Regions from separate parts of the Methylobacterium sp. J-043 genome, predicted to be linked through region 1. Evidence: predicted binding sites of a transcription regulator. Region 1 holds the regulator's gene; the other holds the start of a gene.
The links. Region 1 encodes LexA, which represses DNA repair genes until DNA is damaged. Its sites were predicted from a motif close to TGTTCNNNNTGTGTTCNG; they were not measured.
Positions count from the first base shown of each region.

Region 2: MKK50_RS18150 (LexA family protein) is a predicted target of LexA. The motif match lies at 4,734-4,751, and genes of this name have one in related genera.

Region 1 is NZ_JAKSYB010000058.1:405,792-413,690, reverse strand. It holds gene MKK50_RS17230 (ComEC/Rec2 family competence protein) at 1-2,028, shown strand, start outside; gene lexA (transcriptional repressor LexA) at 2,022-2,744, opposite strand; gene MKK50_RS17220 (DUF1236 domain-containing protein) at 2,910-3,767, opposite strand; gene MKK50_RS17215 (MFS family transporter) at 4,227-5,582, shown strand; gene MKK50_RS17210 (3-oxoadipate:acetyl-CoA acetyltransferase) at 5,644-6,468, opposite strand; gene MKK50_RS17205 (tartrate dehydrogenase) at 6,482-7,561, opposite strand; gene MKK50_RS17200 (hypothetical protein) at 7,701-7,899, opposite strand, start outside.
Region 2 is NZ_JAKSYB010000063.1:22,886-30,784, reverse strand. It holds gene MKK50_RS18170 (carbon-nitrogen hydrolase family protein) at 1-771, opposite strand, end outside; gene MKK50_RS18165 (LysR family transcriptional regulator) at 874-1,770, opposite strand; gene MKK50_RS18160 (SDR family oxidoreductase) at 2,017-2,895, shown strand; gene MKK50_RS18155 (Y-family DNA polymerase) at 2,844-4,262, opposite strand; gene MKK50_RS18150 (LexA family protein) at 4,259-4,714, opposite strand; gene MKK50_RS18145 (hypothetical protein) at 4,854-5,108, shown strand; gene MKK50_RS18140 (hypothetical protein) at 5,120-5,338, shown strand; gene MKK50_RS18135 (hypothetical protein) at 5,472-5,861, shown strand; gene MKK50_RS18130 (hypothetical protein) at 6,080-6,334, opposite strand; gene MKK50_RS18125 (hypothetical protein) at 6,477-6,599, shown strand; gene MKK50_RS18120 (hypothetical protein) at 6,695-6,958, opposite strand; gene MKK50_RS18115 (methyl-accepting chemotaxis protein) at 7,468-7,899, shown strand, end outside.

The DNA.
Region 1 (7,899 bases):
ATCGCAGCGGGGCTCTGCCTTGCGGTGACGCGGTTTCTGCGGGCGCGTCCGGTGGCGCTCGCGCTGATGCTCGGCCTAGCTGCCGTCTTCCTCGGCTTCGCCGCGGGCGTCTGGCGCGTCGCTTCCGTGGCGGGGCCTGTGCTCACCCGCGTCACCATCGCGCCGCTCGTCGGCTTGGTCGAAGGGCTGGATGAGCGCGAGGGCGGCGCCCGGCTGATCGTGCGTGTCGAGCGATTCGGCGATCTCGATGCGGAGCGCCGTCCGCGCCGGGTGCGGGTCTCCTTCCGTGCCGCGCAGGCGGTGCGGCCGGGGGACGCCATCCGCGCCACCGCCCGTCTCCTACCGCCGCCGGAGGCGGTGCGGCCGGGCGGCTACGACTTTGCGCGCGACGCCTACTTTCGCGGAATCGGTGCCGTGGGCTCGCTGGTCGGCAAGATCGAGGTCGGCCCCCCGGCCGAGCCGCTGGCCCCGTCGCTGCGGTTGACCGCCGCCATCGACGCGGCCCGCAACGCCTTCACCCGCCGCATCACCGACGCGATCGGCGGACAGGCCGGCGCGGTGGCGGCGGCTCTCGTCACCGGAAAGCGCGGGCTGATCTCCAACGAGACCAACGACGTGCTGCGGGCGGCGGGAATTTATCACGTCGTTTCGATCTCCGGGCTCCACATGGTGCTCGCGGCCGGCGTCGTATTCTGGCTGGTGCGGGCCGGGCTCGCCCTGGTGCCGGTGCTCGCCCTCGCCTGGCCCATCAAGAAGATCGCGGCGGGTACGGCGATGCTGGGCGTGACCGCCTACTGCGCCTTCTCGGGTTGGGATGTCGCCGCCGAGCGGGCACTGATCATGACGCTGGTGATGCTCGGCGCGATCCTCGTCGACCGCCCGGCGCTCAGCCTGCGCAACCTCGCCCTCGCGGCGATCCTGGCGCTCGCCCGCGAACCGGAGGCGCTGCTGGGCCCGAGTTTTCAGATGTCGTTCGGCGCGGTGGCCGGCCTCATCGCCTGCGCGCCGCTCATCGACGGGCGGGTCTTACGAACCGACAGCTCGTCCCGGATCGCGCGGGCCGCCTCATGGGTGGCGAAGGCGGTGGTCGGAACGTTTGCCACGACGCTGGTGGCGCAGCTCGCCACCGCGCCGTTCGCGACCTACCACTTCCAGACCGTGCAGCCCTTCGGCCTCGTCGGCAACGCGCTGACCCTGCCGCTCGTCTCGCTCGCGGTGATGCCCGCGGCGGTACTCGGCATGCTGGCCTATCCCTTCGCCCTCGACCGTCCGGTCTGGTGGCTGATGGGGCTTGCGGTGCGCGGCATGCTCGAGATCTCCGCCTGGATCGCGGGGTTTGGGCAGGCCACCGTCGTGCTGCCGGCCTTCGGGACGGGTGCGCTGATGCTGCTCGCCGTCGCCCTGCTGCTGGCAACACTCCCCGTATCGCGGCTGCGTCTCCTCGCCCTCATACCGGCCGGGCTTGGAATCGCCCTCGCCGCGAGCCCGATCCGGTACGACATCTATATCGATCGGGATGGGGCGGGCGCTGCGGTCCGCGGCAAGGACGGCCGCCTCGTAGTCCTCGGACGCCCGCCCGGCTTCGTACTCGAACAATGGTTGAAGGCCGACGGTGACGGGCGCCGTCCGGAGGCCGCAACCGGCGCCGCCGGTCCGCGCTGCGACCGGATCGGCTGCACCCTCACGGCGGTGGACGGCCGTGCCGTCGCCCTCGTCACCGACAAGCGCGCCTTCGCCGAGGATTGCGCCCGGGCCGACATCCTCATCAGCCGCTTGCGTGCCCCGCCTGGCTGTGCCGCGCCGCTGATCGCCGACCGGGCATTTCTGGCGGCGCGGGGGGCCACAGCGATCCGCCTTGGAACAGCAGGGCCTGACATCGTCACCGCGCGAGGGGCCGATCGGCTGCAGCCCTGGCAGCCCCGTCCTTCCGGCACGACAACGCCGGCAGCCCTGTCGGACTCCCAACCTTTCAACGATCCGAGTGCGGCGGATCCGTCAGACCCGCCGCACGCCGAGAACCCTCAGTAACGGCGCACGAGGCTCACGAGCTTGCCCTGGATGCGCACTCGGTCGGGACCGAGCACGCGGGTCTCGTAGGCCGGGTTGGCGGCTTCCAGCGCGATCGACGAACCGCGGCGGCGCAAGCGCTTGAGCGTCGCCTCCTCGTCGTCGATCAGCGCGACGATGATTTCGCCGTTGTTGGCGGTCTCCTGCTTGTGGATCACCACGAGATCGCCATCGAGGATGCCGGCCTCGATCATCGAATCGCCGCGCACTTCCAACGCGTAGTGTTCGCCGCCCGCCAGGAAGTCGGGGGACATCGAAATCGAATGGCTCTGGCTCTCGATCGCCGAGATCGGCACACCGGCAGCGATCCGGCCCATCACTGGCACCATCACCGACTGGCCCTTGCCGTCATGGGCCTGAAGCATGGCAGGCTTCGGCGCGGCAGGCTTGGCCGAAAGGCCGCCCTCGACCACGCTCGGCGTGAAGCGTCGCGGCTCGGACGATGCGGGCTTGGCCGCCGGCATATCGGGCATGCGCAGGATCTCGATCGCCCGAGCCCGGTTCGGCAGACGGCGGAGGAAGCCGCGCTCTTCCAGCGCCATGATCAGGCGGTGGATGCCGGACTTGGATTTCAGGTCGAGCGCGTCCTTCATTTCGTCGAATGACGGCGGAACACCGCTCTCCTGCATCCTCTGCTGGATGAACTGGAGCAGTTCGAGTTGCTTGCGGGTCAGCATGCGGCACCTGCTGTCGAGCGCGGGCCGAGGGCGCCGCAGAATCGTTGAAAACAAAGCACGAACAGCCTAGACGTTCCTCTCCTGTTCCGCAAGCATACCTCGGGAAGCGAAAGAGGCGGCGGAGCTGTCGCCCCGCCGCCTCTCCTGTCGTACCGTGCAGCCGGATCAGGCCGGGATCACGTCGACGATCTCGTAGGTGTCAGGATCGATGATGACGATGTCGTCCCCGACGAGAATGAATTGCAGGCCGCGATAGGCCGGCACCACCGAGAGAATCGCCGGGGGTAGCGGGTGCAGCGAGACCGAGCGCGGGATTGCCGTGCCGACGCGGACGGCGAAGTTGACATTCGTGACGGCGCGAACGCTGGAACGGGTGATCGACTGGCGGAACTCGCCGCGTTGCGTCGAGCTCAGGTTCTTCGAAGCGCCCCGCGCCTCGGTGGCGGCCCCACGACCACCTCGCTCGCCGGCACCGCCGCGTTCACCCGCCGCATCCCGCCCGCCGCGCTCGCCGGCCCCATCTCGGCCGTCACGCCCGCCGCGCTCGCCCGGCCCGTCTCGTCCGTCCCGTCCGCCGCGCTCGCCTGCGCCGCCGCGGTCGGTCTGCCCGGACTCGCGGTTGCCGCGCTCGCTCGGCTGTTCGGCACGGGCCGGGCCACCTTCGCGCCCGCCACGGCTACCCGGCTCTCCACTCTCGCCGGCGCGCGACGCGCCACCGGGTGCCCCGCCGCTCTCGCCGCCACGGGTCCCACCGACATCGGCGGCCCCACGGGCACCGCCTGCGCCGCCGGCCTCGCCCGCGCCGCCCCGTGCTCCGCCGGCCGCACCGCCACCGGCGCCGCCAGCGCCGCCAGCGCCTCCACCGGCACCGCCTGCGCCCATCCCGGCACCTCCTGCGCCAGCACCACCGCCCCCGGCCCCCCCGGCCCCAACACCGCCGCCGCCGCCGCCTTGAGCGAGTGCGGTTGCCGCGCCCAACATCAGGATCGCCGCCGTCGCCGTGCTGCGAAAGAGTTTCGTCATGTTCCGTCCCTGTTTCTTCTCAGCGACCGACTTGGTGCCGAAGCCGGGGACGCAACGGCAACCCTCGCAAAACCGTTCCCGGAATAAGCTCTCCAGCTTGTTCTTCGGGAAAACCGTGGGGTTGCACGAATGGATACGCTTGAGTCTTTCGGCGTCCGAAAGTCAGGCTGTCATGTGCTTGGGAAGACTGAGACGGGGGAACCGCGCTTGAGCTGACCCTCGTGCCGCCCGGGCCTCTCTCCCCCCGCACTGGGAAGGCCGAGGCACGGTAGCCGACAGGGCTTGCCGCCTGCCATTCCGGAACGAGAGCCGATCGATCCAAGCCTTTGTGCGCAACGTTCCCCGGCATCTGTCATGGAATGGCCGCCGACCACGTCGGCGCGGGGCCCGTCTCGGGTAAATACCGGCCTCTGATAAACGCTCACGGCCACTCAAGGGCCGGACCATCAGGGGAAACGCATGCTGGAGACCAGCGCCGCCGCGCCGCCACTCGACGAGGCCGCCGACCGCCGCCGCCGCATCATGGCCATCGTCGGTTCCTCGTCGGGCAATCTCGTCGAGTGGTACGACTTCTACTGCTACGCTTTCTTTGCCCTCTACTTCGCCCCGGTCTTCTTTCCGGAGGGCGACGACACTGGCCAGCTCCTGAAGTCGGCCGCGGTCTTCGCGGTGGGCTTCTTCATGCGGCCCATCGGCGGCTGGCTGTTCGGGCGCATCGCCGACCGTCTCGGGCGCAAGACCTCCTTGATGATCTCGGTTCTGATGATGTGCGGCGGCTCGCTCGCCATCGCCCTGTTGCCGACCTATGCGACCGTCGGCCACCTCGCGCCGGTCCTGCTCGTCATCGCGCGCATGGTGCAGGGCCTGTCCGTCGGCGGCGAGTACGGCACCAGCGCGACCTACATGAGCGAGGTCGCGACCAAGGGGCAGCGCGGGTTCTTCGCCTCGTTCCAATACGTCACGCTGATCGGCGGCCAGTTGCTCGCCTCGCTGGTCCTCGTCGTGCTCCAGAGCTTGCTCACGGCCGAGCAACTCACGGCCTGGGGCTGGCGCATCCCCTTCGTCATCGGCGCGCTGGCCGCGGTGGTCGCCCTGTTCCTGCGCCGCTCGCTCTCCGAGACGATGAGCGCGGAGAACAAGGATTCGAAGGAAGCGGGAACCCTCTCCGGGCTTCTCAAGCACTGGCGGGCCTTCGCCGTGGTACTGGCCTATACGGCCGGCGGGTCGCTGTCGTTCTACACGCTCACGACCTACATGCCGAAGTACCTCTTCAATACCGCCCATCTGGACAAGGTGACCGCATCGAAGATCACGACGGTGGCGCTGTTCGCCTACATGGTGATCCAGCCCTTCTTCGGCTGGCTCTCCGACCGGATCGGCCGGAAGACGAACATGCTGCTGTTCAGCGGCCTCGGCATGGTGATGATTGTGCCGCTGATGACGGCGATCGGCACCACCACCGATCCGATCCTGTCCTTCGGCCTCATCATGACCGGGCTCGTCGTGATCAGCTTCTACACCGGCATCAGCGGCATCGTGAAAGCGGAGCTGTTCCCGACCCAGGTGCGTGCGCTCGGCGTCGGCCTGTCCTACGCGGTGGCCAACTCACTGTTCGGCGGCACGGCGGAGGCAGTCGCGCTCTGGCTCAAGCATGTCGGCGCCGAGAGCAGCTTCTTCTGGTACGTCGCGGTGATGCTGGCGATCTCGTTCATCGCTTCGCTGGTGATGCCGAACCCGAAGCGCCACGGCTATCTCGACGGGGATGGCACCGTCGAGGAGGCGCTGGGGCGCAAGACGAGCCCGGTTCTCGCCTGATCGGCGCGCGAGTGCGTCGTCCAGAGAGGCTTGAACCGCCTTTCGGGACGACGCCCTGGGCTCAGCCGAGGTGCAGGATCGCCCGCGCCTCGGCCGGTGTCGCCGGCCGGGCGCCGTGCTCGGCGCAGATTCGGGTAGCCAGACGGACAAGGTCGGTATTGCCGTCGGCGAGCCGCTCCTTCGAGAATCGCACGTTGTCCTCCAAACCCGTGCGCACGCCCTGTGCGCCCCGCGACACGGCCCAGCCCATCACCGGGCTCTGGAAGCGGCCGATGCCGAAGGCGCCCCAGGTCGCGCCCGGCAACAGGCGCCGGGTCTCGGCCAGCAGGATGTCGAGCAGGTGCGGGTCGGGCGGCAGGGCGTTGCGGATTCCCATGACGAACTGCAGATGGGGCTCGGCGCCGATCACGCCCTCATCCACGAGACGGCGGGCGTTGTGGATGTGAGTGAGGTCGAACACCTCGATCTCCGGGCGTACGCCCTCGTCCCGCATCCGCCGGCCGAGCGCCGTGAACGAGGCGGCCGGGTTCTCGTAGACGCCGTCGCCGAAATTGACGGAGCCGGTGGTGAGCGAGGCCATATCGGGCCGGTGGATCAGGCAGGCGCCCCGCTCCGTGGGATCGGGCCCCGCCCCGCTCGTCGAGAACTGGACGATCATGTCCGGGCAATGCCGCCGGATGCCCGCCTGCACCGCCGCGAACCGGTCGGGATCGAGGGAGGGGCTCTCGTCGTCCTCGCGGACATGGATGTGGGCGAGCGCCGCGCCGGCCTCGTAGGCGGCATGGGTCGATTCGATCTGCTCGGCGGGGGTGATCGGCACGGTCGGGTTGTCGGCCTTGCGGGCGACCGAGCCGGTGATCGCGACGGTGACGACGACGGGTCTCATCGCGGGCGGTCCTTCAGCCCAGCGCCTGTTCGACCGCGCGGCCGCAGGCCTGCGTGTCGGCGGTGCCGCCGAGATCGCGCGTGCGCAGCGTCCGCTCGGCGAGCACCCGCTCGATGGCGGCAACGATTTCGGCGGCAGCCTCCCGCTCGCCGAGATGCTCCAGCATCATCGCCCCCGACCAGATCTGGCCGATCGGGTTGGCGAGCCCTTGGCCGGCGATGTCGGGGGCCGAGCCGTGCACCGGTTCGAACACGGACGGGTGCAGGCGCTCCGGGTTGATGTTGCCTGATGGCGCGATGCCGATGGTGCCGGTGCAGGCCGGGCCGAGATCGGAGAGGATGTCGCCGAAGAGGTTCGAGGCGACCACCACGTCGAACCGATCCGGATTCAGCACGAAATGCGCGGTCAGGATGTCGATGTGGTACTGGTCCCAACGGATATCGGGGAAGCGCTCGGCCACGGCCCGCACCCGCTCATCCCAGAACGGCATGGTGATCGAGATGCCGTTCGATTTGGTCGCCGAGGTGAGGTGGCGCTTCGGACGGCTCTGCGCCAGCTCGAAGGCGAACGTCAGCACGCGGTCGATGCCGTGCCGGGTGAACACCGATTCCTGCACCGCGAACTCGCGCTCGGTGCCGGGAAACATCCGCCCGCCCGCGTTGGAATACTCGCCCTCGGTGTTCTCGCGGACGACCCAGAAATCGATGTCGCCGGGCTTGCGGCCGGCGAGCGGCGACGGCACGCCCGGCATCAGGCGCACCGGGCGCAGGTTGACGTATTGGTCGAATTCGCGCCGGAACTGGATCAGCGAGCCCCAGAGCGAAATGTGGTCCGGCACCCGCTCGGGCATGCCGACGGCGCCGAAGAAGATCGCATCGTGGGAGCCGATCTGCGCCTTCCAGTCCTCGGGCATCATCCGCCCGTGCGCCTCGTAGTAGTCGCAACTCGCGAAATCGAACCAGTCCTGCACGATCTCGAAGCCGTGGCGGGTGGCGGCCCGTTCCAGAACCCGAACGCCCTCCGGCACGACCTCCTTGCCGATGCCGTCTCCGGGAATCACCGCGATCCGGTAGCTGCGCTTCGTCCCGCCCATGCTCGTCGCCTCGTGTCCGCCCCCGGCATCTCACTTGCGCCAGCGCCCCGCGGCGTCAATGGCGGAAGGAGACAGGTGGTATCGATGCTATCGGGCAGCGGGCGTCAGGGTCCGGTCGTGGAGGCTCGGGCGCGGCGGCTCAGTTGATCGAGCCGGTGGTCTCGCCGGGGCATGTCTCCTGAGCGCGGGCGCGCAGGATGCGCTTCAGGCGCAGCGGCTGCGAGCCGTCGGCGCCGTGCAGCGTGCCGACCAGAGCGTCGGCTCCGGCCGTGCCGCGGAAGCTGACGAGACCGGCGCTCGTCTCGAGATGGAAGGCGACATCCTTGGTGCCGTCATCG
Region 2 (7,899 bases), on a different contig from region 1:
GGGCGTCCGCTCGACGATGTCGGCGATGGCGGCGTCGCCGTCGCAGAGGATCGCCCGGGCCGCCCCGTCGAGCACGGCGGAGCAGACGATGTTGAACACCTTGGCCTCGAAGGCGTGCGCCCCGGCGCGGATCTCGATCGCCCGCGCGAGATCGTAGGCGGCGCTCTCCCCCGGCGGCCGGGTCGGCCAGGCCGGCGGGTAGGTCGAGATGTGGACCTGCTCACCCTGCGCCATCAGCGCGTAGCGGGCCAGGGGATTGGTGTTCTCGCCGCAGATCAGCATGCCGACCCGGCCGATCTCGGTGGGCGTCACCCGCAGGCCGCGGGCGTCGCCGTTGGCCCAGACCAGCTTCTCGTAGAAGGTCGGCACCAGCTTGCGGTGATGATTGAGGATCCCGCCGTCGCGGCCGATCAATACGTTGGCGTTCCACAGGCATCCGACGCTGGCCTCGGTGCTCTCGCTGAAGCCGAGAGAGACGAGCACGCCGTGGCGCCGGGCGGCGTCGCGCACGAGGCCGATCTCCGGCCCGTCGAGGCGCATGGACTCGGCGGCGAGGCGCTTGAACAGGTCGTGGTTGTGGATCGGCGCGCGCAGGGCCGCCCAGAGGGGGAAGCCCGGCATGTAGCTCTCGGGGAAAACCACGAGGCCGGCGCCGGCGCGGGCCGCCTCGCCGATCAGCGCAACCGCCTTCTCGGCAGAGGCGGTGCTGTCGAGGAAGACCGGGGCGACGTGGCAGGCAGCCGCCTTGAACTTCGGATACGGGACGGACATCGGCGCGGCTCCAGACTCGGGATGCCGCATTTGCAACAGAGACCGCCGACGGCGCGAAGGCGAAAAATTCGCAAGACCCGCTGCAATCCTGCCGGGGCGTGCTCAGAATTGGTTCAAGTACTCTGCCTCACGCGTGAACAGCTCCGACAGGAAGCGGGTCACCGCGCGGACCCGGCCGGCATGCTCGATGTCTTCGTGGACAGCGAGATAGAGGTCGCGGCGCACCACGATCTCGTCGGGCAGGACAGGAACGAGCGTCGGATTGGTCTTGGCTGAAAAAAGCGGCAGCAGGGCCAGTCCGGCCCCCGCGGCGACGGCGGTCTGCTGCGCGGCCATGCTGGTGGACCGGAACACCACATTGCTCGGTCTCAGGACTTCGAGCAGCCAATGCACCGGCTCGATCGCCACGAGGTCGTCGATGTAGTCCACGAAGTCGTGGTCCTGAAGCGCGGCGCGCGTTCCCGGCCGGCCACGCGCGGTGAGGTAGTGTTCCGAGCCGAACAGCGCCAGACGGAACGCACCGACCCGGCGGACCTTGAGGCGCGGGCCCTGGGGCGGCACGAAGGAGACCGAGATGTCGGCCTCGCGCTTGGTCAGGTTGATCAAGTGCCGCTCGGTAACGAGTTCGACCACGATCCCCGGCATGGCGGCGGCGAGTTCGGCGAACCGGGCCGACAGGTAGAACGCGGCGATGCCCTCCATGCTAGCGACCCGCACCCGCCCCGTCGGCTCCGCCCCGTCCGAAAGACCGAGGGTTTCCGGCACGGACAGCATCTTCTGTTCGATGATCTCCGCGATCACGAAGAGCTTGTGCCCGGCCTCGGTGAGCAGGAAGCCGTCGGAGCAGCGTTGGAACAGCTTCGTGTCGAGCCCCCGCTCCAGTTCGGCGATGCGGCGGCTGACCGTGGTGTTGTCGACCTTGAGCCGGCGCGCGGCCGGCATCAGTCGTCCGTGACGAGCGAGTTCAAGGAAGAAGGTGAGATCGTTCCAATCGAACATGCAGTGCTCTGAACGGTAGCACGATCCGTACGGGGGGCGTTGTCGAAGGGATGCATAAAGCGTCCCGTCGTCAACGGCCTGCGAGCAACCGCGCATCAGAAAGGCCGATTGCTGGTGAGATCGACCGCCGCTTCGAATAGGCGCTGGCTCTTGGTCAGGGCAGCGGGGCTGCACATCCTGAAACCATTCTGTCGCGGCGACCATCTCTCACCCGACACGTTACCGGACACCGCAAGAGGATGCCCGATGACGATCGATCCCCGCGAAGCCGGTGCCCGTCCGCCTTTCCCCGGTGAGCAGCAACAGGAGCGGCCGGGTCTCACGTCGAAGATGACACCGGCCCCCGACCACGGGGAAACGAGCTACGTCGGTAAGGGGCTTCTGACCGATCAGGTCGCTCTGATCACGGGCGGGGATTCCGGTATCGGCCGCGCTGTCGCCATCGCCTATGCCCGCGAAGGCGCCGACGTGGCGATCTCCTATTTAGAGGCTGAGCAGTCGGACGCCGAGGAAACGGCGCGCTGGGTCGAGCAGGCCGGGCGTCGTGTCCTGCTGCTGCCGGGCGACCTGCGCGACGAGGGTCACTGCCGCGCACTCGTCGCGCGGACCGTGGCTGAACTCGGTCGCATCGACATCTTGGTCAACAACGCGGCGGCGCAGACCATCAACGAGGGGCTTGAGGACGTGACCTCGACCGACCTCGAAGGTGCGTTCCGCGCCAACGTCTTCGCGATGTACTATCTCGCTCAGGCCGCGGTGCCGCACATGAAACCCGGCTCGGCCATCGTCAACTCGACGAGCCAGCAGGCCAAGGTCGCCGACAGCACGATGCTGATCTACGCCGCGACCAAGGGCGCCATCGCGAGCCTAACCATCGGTCTGTCGAACCTGTTGGCGCCGAAGGGTATCCGGGTGAACTGCGTGGCGCCCGGCCCGATTTGGACGCCGATCCAGCCGATCGCGAAAAGCCCGGAGCAGATCGAGAAGCTGGGGGCTGACACGCCCCTCGGCCGGGCCGGGCAACCGGCGGAGCTTGCCCCAGCCTACGTGCTGCTCGCTTCACGCGAGGGCAGCTACATGTCGGGTGCGCTCGTGCCCGTCACCGGCGGCACGCCGATGTACTGACGGGCTGCTTTGAGGGGCAGCGAAAGTCGAGACGCATCCGCCGAAGCGATCGGCAACTCGTCCACCTGCGTGGTGTAGCGCGGCGTACGCATCTCGAACTTCGTCGTCCAGGCGCGTCGCTGCTGCGCCAGTCCGGCCCGCGCCGGCACCACGCTACCGCGGCCGAAGCGGGCGTTGCAGGCATCCATCGCGCCCATGAGCCGCGTCGAGCGCTCCCGATCGAGCCGGCCGATCAGCGCCCGCTGCGACACCGCCAGCGGCACGAGATCGACCGTCACCACGCCGGCCTTCGAGTAGCGCCAAGACGGGCTGCCCTGCTCGCGCCAGGTGCGAGCCACGCCGTGCAGCGCCGCCGGAATCAGCGCCAGCGTGTCGTTCGTCGCTTCCGGCAGCCTCACCACCGTCGAGACGGAGCGCATGGGCTCGCCGCGGTCGTGCTCGCTCGTGTGGTAGAAGACCGTGATGTGATCCGTGCCGAGACCTTCGCGTCGTAGCTTCTCGCCCAGCCGCGTCGCGTGTGCGGCAACCGCCTGCTCCAGCTCGGCCCGCTCCGTCACCCGTCCAGAGAACGAGCGGGTCACCGCGCAGCCCTTGCGCCGCGCTGGCACGAGGTCGAGCCCGAGGCAGGACAGGCCGCGCAGTTCGTAGATCATGCGCTCGCCCACCACCGTCAGCGCCTTGCGCACTGGCCGCGGGTCGATGTCGCGCAGGTCCGCTACGGTGTCGATGCCCATCGCCTCCAGCTTTGGCAGCGAGGCGCGACCGACGCCCCACAGCTCGCCGACATGGATCCGGCAGAGCCAGTGCTCGTACGCCGTTGGCTCGGTCAGGTCGCACACGCCGTCAAGTTCGGGCACGGTCTTGGCGATGTGGTTGGCGAGCTTGGCGAGCGTCTTGGTCGGGCCGATGCCGACGCAGGTCGGGATGCCGGTCCAGGCTCGCACCGTGGCGCGGATCTCTCGGGCGAGCGCGACGCGATCCCGGCGGACGAAGCCGGTCAGGTCGAGGAAGCTCTCGTCGATCGAGTAGACCTCCACGTCGGGCGTCGCGTCGCGGTAGATCGCGTTGATGCGCGCCGACATGTCTCCGTAGAGGGTATAGTTCGAGGAGAACACGCGCACGCCCTGGGCCTCGCAGAGCCCGCGGATCTTGAAGTAGGGCGCGCCCATCTTGATCCCGAGCGCTTTGGCCTCGGCGGTACGGGCGATGGCGCATCCATCGTTGTTGCTCAGCACGATCACCGGAACGCGGGCGAGCTTGGCGTCGAACACGCGCTCGCACGAGCAGTAGAAGCTGTTGCCGTCGATGAGGGCGAGTGCCCGCCCGCCGCCGATCCGATCGCGCAGGCGCGCCTCAGCGCCACTCATCGCCCCTGTCCGGCGCGCGCGACGTGCCAGCGGATCGTGAAGCGCACCACGCCCCAGACATCGACCTCGGCCAACTCCTCCAGCGCGTAGACCGGCAGATCGGCGTTGTCGAAGGAGAGCCGAGCCGTGTTGCCCTCGACCACCATGCGCTTGATCGACATCTCGCCGTCGACCGCTGCGACGACGACGCTGCCATGCCCAGGCTTGAGGCTACGATCGACGCAGGCGAGATCTCCATCGAAGATCCCGGCGTCACGCATCGAATCGCCCGCGATGCGCCAGAGGAAGGTGGCGGGCGGGTTCGGCACGAGCCAGCGCGGCAACTCCAGGGCGTTTTCGACGAAGTCGTCGGCCGGCGATGGGAAGCCCGCGCACAGCGACGGCCCCATCAGCGGTACGCGAACGGTGGAGAAGCCTTGGTCCGGTAGTTCGTCGACCCGAAACAGGCTCACGCCGTACCCTCTCCCGTGATAGAACGAAAAGAGAACAAGCAGCCCGACGGTTCCGGGTCAACGTGAGCATAAACGTGACCGTGCTGCCCTGTGGAAAACGTGGACAACGCCCGACTGGGGCTTGGTGAGGGTATCAGCGATGACGATGCGGACGACCTTCCTCGTGCAGGCCTTCGTGTTGAAGCGGAAGCGGCTCATTCCTTGCGATCGGCAGGTGTCGGCGTCTGGCAGCGGGGCGTTGAAGCGGGCCGAGGCGATGGCCACGCGGATGCCGGGGACGGCCGCCTTGCAGATAGTGGCCGACGACGAGACGGGCGAACTCGAGAGCGCGACGATCCTCGGTCAGTTTGGCGAGGTGCCGGAGGACTTCGCTGAAACGCTGCAGGCGGCCTGAGGAGAGGCCCGGTGCAGACCTACAGCCTCAAGGACGGCAGCGCGCCGGGCCGCTTCACGGTCGTGGTCGATCACGAGATGGCGGGGTGCGTGGTTGCCTGCGATGAGCATCCCGGCATGTGGCGCATCGAAGATCAGGACGGCCAGTTCATGGGGCGGGCCAAGTTGCGGGAGCACGGAGCCGAGTTCCTGGCGGCTTGGTTTCTCGCCGACGATCAGGACTGGACGTGACCGGCGTCGGCGATGACGACCGCATCGCCGAGGTGCGGAAGCGGATGCCCGCGGCGGCGGGGTGATGGGGGTGAGATCGGGAACGAATAGCGAGGCAGTGGCGACGCGGCAATCTGCGCGATAGGTTGCTAGCATGGCTACTCTCCGCACCCCCTGCCACCCTCGCCAATGGGCGGTGCTGTTGGCGCTATGGCTGCTTTTCCCGGAAGGCGGGCAGGCTCAGACACCAGAGTACTTGCTGAACCAAACTGCCCGAGCAATCGCACGCATTGGCCTCGTGGAACCTGTCTGCGGGCCGTTCTACCTCTTAGACCGCAAGATGATCGCAGCGATGGAGCGAGCCTTCCTCCAAGACGGAATTGAGCGCTTCGGCGAGGCGCCTGTTCGTAGGACGGTCGCTTCCGCTCGCAATGAGATCTCCTCTCAGGCCAGGAATATTGGCGCCGCGCGCTGGTGCCCGGAGCAGAGGCAATTCTACCGCGCCCCCGGCGTTCCCGAGTTCATCGGGCAGCCTCTGCAGTGAGGTGCCCCGGAACGAAAAGCCCCGCGCGGCGGGGGGTGGGGCTGAATAGAACGATGATGGTGGAGCGCGATCTATCTCAGGTTCAGCAGGCGCGCGAGCTTGAGGGCCGCGTCTTCGGAGGCCACGCGCGCGAGGATCCAGCCGGTGGATGGCGGGCACCACGCGGCGAATTTCCAGAGCATCGGGCGCAAACCGCACCCATACCGCCTGTCAGATTGTTATGCCTCGGCTCGCAGGCTCGCGATGAAGCGCCGGGCAATCTCCCGCACCGCCTCGTCGTCGCGCGCCGTACCCTCTGATCGGTCCCAGAGATGTGGAAGGCTGGCCTCGAGTTCGTCGATCATCTCGGGGTGGCGGCCCGCAAGATGGCGTAGGGCGCCGAATAGGATGTGCTCCACCGCCATCTCTCGGCGGCGTGCATCGATCACCTGGGTGGTGCTGGTGGAGGCTGCGGTCGGATCAGGTGTGCTCATGCGCGATCAACCTGTCGGTCTCGCTCCGGTTCGCAGGCGCCGATGCCGCAGTCGCTTTGAGCGAGTTCAAAACCGGCGTGTCACTTCAGCAGGGCACCATCTCGCCGGCATAGTCGAGCTACACGCAGCCGCGCTGGCCGAGATGTTCCTGCAGTACGCCGACCATGAGGCGCGGCGGCGCTTGATCGCGGCGGCGGATGGCGAGGAAGAGCGGCTGTGGTGTGCCGTGCGCAAGCGGATGGCCGCGGCAGAACGCGGGGCCTGAAACGCAAAAGCCCCGCCGCGGCGAGCCGGGCGGGGCTGAGATTGAGCGGGTTTAGCGGAAATCGGACATAACTCGACGGCAGCGATGCGCGTCGCTCAGGCTGACACTGGCTTACCCGCCATGATCGCCTCTACGTTCGCCAGTGTGCCCCGAGCGGTCTCCGCGCGCTCGTGCGCGGCCGAGTCGAAGCCCCATGCTTCGTGCGCCTCAATCCCTCCGTGGATCGGATAGGCCGGATCGGCCGCGGGCCCTTCATCGCGGATGATTTCGAGACCGCCGATCGCCTCGGCGAGGGCGCGCTCACACCGATCGGTCGGGAGATCGCTTTCCACGTTCGCTGTCGGATTGGTGCTGACCATGTTGCGCCTCCGGCGGCGGGGATTCGCCGAGGTAACGAGACTGCATAATCAATTATATGTTGCATAGCGTCTAACAGCACATCCTGTTTCGATGTGCCGGGACTGTCTGGCCGCCCGACGCCTTTCACCCTGGCGCCGCCCCTCCGGATGGAAGCGGCCCAGTCCGCCACCAAACTCCGATGTAGCTTGGGCATAGCAAGCTGCCTTTGCTGTCATGGATTGCTGGCCCCATACCATTCCAAAAGGCCTGTCCTTTTACGTTGAACAGCGTATGTTAGGGGTGCCCGCAAGAAATCACAGATATAATATATATCTTAAAGAACATAGCTATTCACAAAACGTCCTGATAATCACGATATTAGTATTGTCGCTCAAGTTAATCTGTAATTTGATTTTTAACAAATTTTCAATCATCCCATGTTAACCTAAGATAGTTCAACGAGGCCCTTGGTAGTTCTATGCTGCGAAACTCTAAGATACTGATTAAGTCGGTTGTTCCACTCTTAATCATGGCTGCCGTCGCTGCGGGATTGATAGCTTATGCCATCGGCGGGCTCAATCTTCTCGCGGGGCAGATGCGCGAAATCGTCGATGTGCAGGCCGTTCGGCTCGAACGGATCTTGAGCATCCAGGTCAATACCAACGACGCTGCTATCCTGGCGCGGAATATTATTCTTGAGACGCGTGAGCAGGAGATGTCAGCCTATCGAACTCGCTACGACGCGTCAGTGAAAGCCTCGCGCGAGGCTGCGAATACACTGATTGCAATGGCCGACACGCCAGAGCGGAAAGCCACCAACCAGTCCCTCCAGGCTATCCTCACGGAGTTTTTTGGCGCTCTGGATAAATCAAATGCCCTCGGCCTCAGGAACGATAACGACGCAGCTGCCAAGGTCCTGCTGATCGAAGCCTCCGCCGCGCGCACCAAAATGCGAGAATTT